2 linked regions of the Rheinheimera salexigens genome follow. The protein of the gene in region 2 binds, or shares a complex with, the protein of the main gene of each other region. Links are inferred from orthologs where the notes say so. Each region holds a gene or a part of one and is shown on either strand. Other genes may lie near its edges.

The links.
Region 1: the proteins of BI198_RS12220 (region 2) and BI198_RS02710 are in contact, whole or in part, in a cryo-EM structure (PDB 8I8X), measured with the Escherichia coli proteins. The link is inferred for Rheinheimera salexigens from one-to-one orthologs.

The regions. Positions count from the first base shown.
Region 1 is NZ_MKEK01000001.1:535,578-538,639, reverse strand. What follows is about bases 22-2,751. They hold BI198_RS02710 (MlaC/ttg2D family ABC transporter substrate-binding protein), read right to left. Parts: upstream 1,847-2,751; coding sequence 1,196-1,846; downstream 22-1,195. Other genes in these bases: mlaE (lipid asymmetry maintenance ABC transporter permease subunit MlaE), read right to left, coding at 2,316-2,751; mlaD (outer membrane lipid asymmetry maintenance protein MlaD), read right to left, coding at 1,850-2,314; BI198_RS02715 (STAS domain-containing protein), read right to left, coding at 906-1,199; BI198_RS02720 (BolA family protein), read right to left, coding at 639-896; murA (UDP-N-acetylglucosamine 1-carboxyvinyltransferase), read right to left, coding at 22-632. Outside these bases: more of murA, read right to left, coding at 1-21; more of mlaE, read right to left, coding at 2,752-3,062. UniProt on the Escherichia coli protein: Involved in a phospholipid transport pathway that maintains lipid asymmetry in the outer membrane by retrograde trafficking of phospholipids from the outer membrane to the inner membrane.
Region 2 is NZ_MKEK01000001.1:2,694,420-2,697,648, forward strand. What follows is about bases 323-3,219. They hold BI198_RS12220 (MlaA family lipoprotein), read right to left. Parts: upstream 2,219-3,219; coding sequence 1,427-2,218; downstream 323-1,426. Other genes in these bases: BI198_RS12215 (ABC transporter permease), read left to right, coding at 323-1,315; ccmI (c-type cytochrome biogenesis protein CcmI), read right to left, coding at 2,220-3,219. Outside these bases: BI198_RS12210 (ABC transporter ATP-binding protein), read left to right, coding at 1-89; more of BI198_RS12215, read left to right, coding at 86-322; more of ccmI, read right to left, coding at 3,220-3,229. UniProt on the Escherichia coli protein: Involved in a phospholipid transport pathway that maintains lipid asymmetry in the outer membrane by retrograde trafficking of phospholipids from the outer membrane to the inner membrane.

The sequences.
Region 1 (3,062 bases), 2.2 Mb from region 2 along the record:
TCAGTACCTGCGCCAGTAATTTTGGCACCCATGCTATTTAAATAAACGGCTAAATCAACCACTTCAGGTTCACGAGCCGCATTGTCTATGGTGGTGATACCGTCGGCTAAAACAGCCGCCATCATTAGGTTTTCTGTGCCAGTAACACTGACCATATCCATAATAATGTTGGCACCTTTTAAGCCTTTTGAAGTGGCTTTAATATAGCCATTTTCAACTACGATTTCTGCGCCCATTTTGCGTAAACCGTCAATATGTAAATTGACAGGCCTAGCACCAATAGCGCAACCACCGGGTAATGACACTTCAGCTTTACCAAAACGGCTTAACAGAGGCCCTAGCGCAAGAATAGATGCACGCATGGTTTTTACTAACTCGTACGGTGCGAATTGGTTGTTTACACCCGCACCATCGACCGTAACCACGTTATCTGCAAAGCTAACTTCAGCACCAAAAAGTTGCAAAAGTTTAATGGTTGTTTCGATATCTTTTAATTTAGGCACATTGCGAATAGTGCTCGTTGATGCTGATAACAAGCTCGCAAATAAAATTGGCAGGGCGGCATTTTTGGCCCCAGAGATGGTCACATTACCCTGCAAGGGTTGGCCACCTGTTACAAGAAATTGTTGCATATAATACTACGCTGGAGGATTTAAAAGTTTTTCTCTACGCCATTGTTCTGGCGTAAAGGTCTTGATGCTAACAGCGTGTATTCTGCCATCAGCGATTGCGTCCATTAAAGGTGCATACACCATTTGCTGCTGTTTTACCCGACTAACATCGGCAAAACAGCTGCCAACTGCAATCACATTATAATTGGTACCCTCAGCCTTAACATACACTTCTGCTAACGCTAGCTGCTCTAATAATAAATGTTCTAATTGCTTAATATCCAAAGTTCAACCTTACTCAACAATTGGCAATAACGCCCTTACTGCACTCACATCAGCCAATGATAACAGCTGCTGTGGGACATTACACAACTCAATTTTTAAGCCAGTCGCTTGGGCTTGGGCTAATTGCTGGAGCAACCACGCTAAGCCTGCAGTATCAACCACTGTTAATGCTGAAAAATCAAACTGTACCCTTTGTGTTACCGTATTTAACAACTTAAAGGGTGAATACAGCATTAACGTATCACGATTTAGTGCGCCGTCAAAACGAAAGCGATTACCCTCAGCTGTTATCTCAAGTCTCACTTCTGTTCAGCCTTTTGAATTGGCGCCTTGGCTTTTTCAAGTAAAAGGCTAGTCACACTGGGTAAACCTTGCTGGCGAATGATATTGCTTAGCTCTGCCCGCTTACTGTCCAGCAGTGAAATGCCTTCGGCAACCATATCAAATACTAACCAGGTATCACTGTTTTTGCCTCGGCGTAATTTAAACTCAATATTAATATCAGGTTTACCCGGATCGATAACACGCGTTTTAATACTAATAATTTTTTGATTACCAATATCAGAAGCTGGTTCAATCATCACTTTTTGATCAGTATACTGGGTAAAGACACCAGCATAAGTAGCGACCATATATTCTTGAAACGCATCAACAAAGGCTAATAAGTCTTCACGCGGCATATTGCGCAAATCAGCACTATTACCGATAACCCGAAGTGCGGCATATCGGCTATCAATATAAGGTACCAGTTCTTCATTGACAATAACCCGTAAATAATCTGGATCGGCTTCCACTTTAAGCTTATCTTTTGCCATCCGGCTAAAGGTTTTGTCCGCGACCACTTCCATCATTTTGTAAGGATCGGTATAAGTTTCCACCTCTGCTTGTGCAGAAAAAACAAGGCTGCAACAACTAATAAGCACGCCCATTATTAAGGTTGTTAGTTTCATAGATTAGCTTCCTCGATTAAATAAGAATTGGCCGATTAATTCTTCCAGCACAATGGCTGACTTGGTATCTTCGATATAGTCACCGTCAGCCAATATTTCAACGGTTTCATCTATAAAGCCAGGTTGCAGCCCCAAATACTGCTCGCCCAATAAACCAGAGGTTAAAATGGCCAACGAGCTAGTTTCAGGAAAGTTACTATAAGCACTATTAATGGCTATGCTAACAACCGGCGTATAGCGGCTAGTATCTAAGTTTATTGCGGTCACTCGACCAACAACGACTCCGCCCACTTTTACCGGCGAGCGTACTTTTAAGCCACCGATATTATCAAACCTAGCTTGTAATAAGTAGGTATCGCTACCGCCACCTACACCGCTATTAGCAACATTTAATGCCAACATAAAAAATGCAGCTATGGCTAACACTATAAAGCTGCCGACGAGTAATTCAATTTTCCGCGTGGTCATCTTATCCACCAAACATAATTGCAGTTAAAATAAAATCGAAGGCCAGCACGGTTAAAGATGCTGTTACGACCGTTTCAGTTGTGGCTCGGCTAATCCCCTCAGAAGTGGGTACAGCGTCATAACCTTTGTGTAAAGCAATCCATACGACGATAATTGCAAATACAAAACTCTTAATCACGCCATTCATAATATCCTGATATAAATCGACGTTTGCTTGCATAGCTGACCAATAACCGCCGCCATCTACACCTAACCATTCGACGCCAACTAAGTGGCCGCCTAAGATACCAACAGCGTTAAAAATTAACGCTAATAACGGCATACTAATTACACCCGCCCAAAAGCGCGGGGCAATAATACGGCGTAATGGATCGACCGCCATCATTTCCATACTCGATAGCTGCTCGGTTGCTTTCATTAAGCCAATTTCTGCGGTTAGTGCACTACCGGCACGACCCGCGAACAATAGCGCTGTTACCACTGGGCCTAGTTCGCGCAATAAGCTTAAGGCGACTAAAGGCCCCAGCATTTGTTCGGCACCAAACTTAACCAGCACCGTATAGCCTTGCAACGCAAGCACCATACCAATAAATAGGCCTGATACGACAATAATCAGTAACGACAGCACACCGACTACATATAACTGGCGCATTAACAGCGGAAAATTGCGCCGGAAATCGGGTTTGCCGATTAAAGCTGAAAACAGCATAGTGCCAGCTTTACCAAATCCTTGTACGCTAGATATTGC
Region 2 (3,229 bases):
CATTAACTGAATTAAGACAGTTAAGACAAAGTGCCCAGAGCAAAACTCAAGGCACAACTCTCAGTAGTACTTGCGGAGCACAGCTATGAATATGCTTACCTTATTAGCCGTGGCGTGGTCTGCGCTTAAAGTGAATTTGATGCGCAGCATATTAACTATGCTCGGCATTATTATTGGTGTTTCTGCAGTGATTATTATGCTGGCATTAGGCGAAGGTGCGCGTTATGACGTAGATCAACAAATAAAAAGCCTTGGCGGCAATGTGTTTGTGGTGTTTGCCCGTGGTCGCTCTAGTGGTGGCGCTCGTGAGTCGTCAGGTACCAGTCAGGGCTTAACCGAACAAGATGCGTTAGCCATAGAGCAACAAATCCCCCAAGTGAACGTGGCGGCGCCGACACTGCGCGCTAGCGGTCAGCTTATCTATGGCAATATGAATTGGGCGCCCGAAATTAACGGCGTTGATAATCGTATTTTTGCGGCCCAAAGTTGGTCTGTAGTATCAGGTAGAGAATTTAGCCCTACCGAGCTTAATACCGCGGCACGCGTCGCCATTATTGGCCAAACCGTTAAGCGCGAGTTATTTGGCGAAAGCGATCCTATTGGCCAAACCGTACGGGTGAATAAAATCCCAGTAACCATTATTGGTGTATTGAATACTAAAGGCCAAAATACGCAAGGCAATGATCAAGATGATTTAATTTTCATGCCATTAAGCACCGTACGCAAACGCATTGCTGGCATGACGTTATCTAGCCCCACCGCCATTCGCAGTATTATTGTTCAAGTAGAGCACGAGCAAGATATGGACTTTGTGCAGCAAGAAATGGAAAGCTTATTAAGCCAGCGTTTACGCAGTACCACTGGCGAGACATCCTTTCGTATTTTTAACTTATCGCAAATGATTAGTACCCGCTCAGAAACCATGCAAATATTTAATGGTTTGTTAGCCGCTGTGGCTTCGGTCTCGCTACTAGTGGGCGGTATCGGCATTATGAATATTATGTTGGTGTCGGTGACAGAGCGTACCCGCGAAATTGGTTTACGTATGGCTGTAGGTGCAGAGCCAAAAGTAATTTTAAAGCAGTTTTTAATTGAAGCGGTATTACTCTGTGGTATGGGTGGCTTAATCGGATTATTACTCGCCGTTGCGGTAACCCAAGGCTTAGCTCACTTTTTGGGCTACACGGCGATTATTCAACCTGAAGTAGTGTTAATGAGCTTAGGTTTTTCATGCTTAATCGGGGTGTTTTTTGGCTATTACCCCGCAACAAAAGCTGCAAAATTACAACCTATTGATGCCTTACGCTACGAGTAATCGCACCCGTTACTTTTAAAAACCGGTAATAAAACCGACATAAAAAAACGGCTTAATCGCTCTTTATAAAGCTTTTAAGCCGTTTTTGCATATTAATACTAGATTGTCGCTTTACCAATCATCTAATAAATCATCGAAGATATCTTCATCAATTTCCGGCTCAGCAGATTTTGGCGGATTACCATCATAAATTTTAAATAATAAGCGTTGATAGTAAGATTCTTTAACAAATGCATAAGGGTCAAGCGACTCTTCCAGCAATTGTTCCATCGACATCATTTGCTCACGGCTATCTAGGGCATTAATAGCAAACTTAGTAATGGTTAAAGGCAAGCTTAATAACGATAACGGTGAGTACCAAGTATCGCCTGCTCGGCCAACTAAGCCCCTTGCAGTATCGGGCCCTAGGCCAGGTACCATAACATAAGCCCCGTCACCCACACCCCACACCGCTAAGGTTTGATCAAAGTCTTCATCTTGCTCGGCTAAACCAATATGGCTAGCAACGTCAAATAAACCAAATATGCCTAAGGTACTGTTAACTAAAAATCGTGCCGCACTAATAGCTGTGCTATTAGGCTTAGCCTGTAAGGCGCCATTAAGAAAGTTTACCGGTTCAGATAAATTATTACTGGCATTACGTAAACCTTTACGCGCAGGTTTAGGTACTACTGCCATATAACCGACAGTGGCCGGTCTTAACAGATAATGATCCAGTACATCATAGTTAAAGTCCCACATGCTGCGGTTAAAGCTTTCCAGCGGATCACGCTCATCAACGTAAGGATTTGCCGTTAAAGGCGCTGCAGCATTATCTGTTGCCTGTGGCGCAGTGTTACTTGCACAGCCCGCTAACAACAGCAGCAGTGATGCGGTACTAATAACTTGTTTTAATGCTGCCATATTACGGTTCCAGCGTTAACTTAATTGAAATTTGTGGTTGTTCAAAAGACAACACATCCGATACGGCTTGTACGTCACCAGGACGCTGCTCAACCGTGCCCGATATCGACATCCGAGCCACGACTTCTATTTGTTCCGCATTGGCTAAACTCCAGCCTGGTTGCATCGCCATCGACTCTTGTAAAACCAATTGCTGTTGACCAGCCACTAACGGTATGCGCTGCACCGCTAACGGTAATGCTGGGCCTTCTTTTGCTCTGGCGAATAAAAATAAAGTCGCCTCAGGATTGGCTTGCTGCAAAGCTGGGTCAACAAATAAATCAACGGTAATGCGCCGTGTATCAACTTGTACATCGACACCTAACTCACTTAACCGTTGTTGCACGGCCGCATAGCGTGGGTCATCAGTCTCTAACTCTGCTAATAATACTATCCATGCTTGTTTAGCTTGTTCCATGTCACCGTTTTCATAAGCAATTAGCGCCATTAATGATAGCGCATCACTGTTTTTTGGCTCGTTAATTAGCACTCTAGCCACTGCCCGACCGGCTAAGGCTAAACTTTGCTCATCGCCAACAATAATTAAGGCTTGGCTATAACTGAGTAATACGGCAGTGCGATCTGGCGATATGGCTAGGGCTTTTTCAAAAGCATCAACGGCTTGTTCAGGAAAACCTTGTGATAAACGAATACGGCCTAGCAACATCCAAGCAATAGCATCATCACCTTCTTTAGCTAGTTTAGTACGTAATGCTAAAGCAAACAGTTCAACTTCTTCAGCAGATAACGGCTCACCTTGTTGCAATAACGCTCGCTCACCATATAGTTGTAAGTTGTCTTGCGCTAATTGCCATTGTTGTAATTGGCTATAGTTACCGTTAAAAGCATAAACGCCGCCAACAATAACCATTATAGCTACTAACATTAAGCCCGCTAGTAAGCGACTCATCGTAATATTGTTAGCCGTCGATTGCGGCTGAGTACTGACAAACTGTAACTTTAATTCATTAG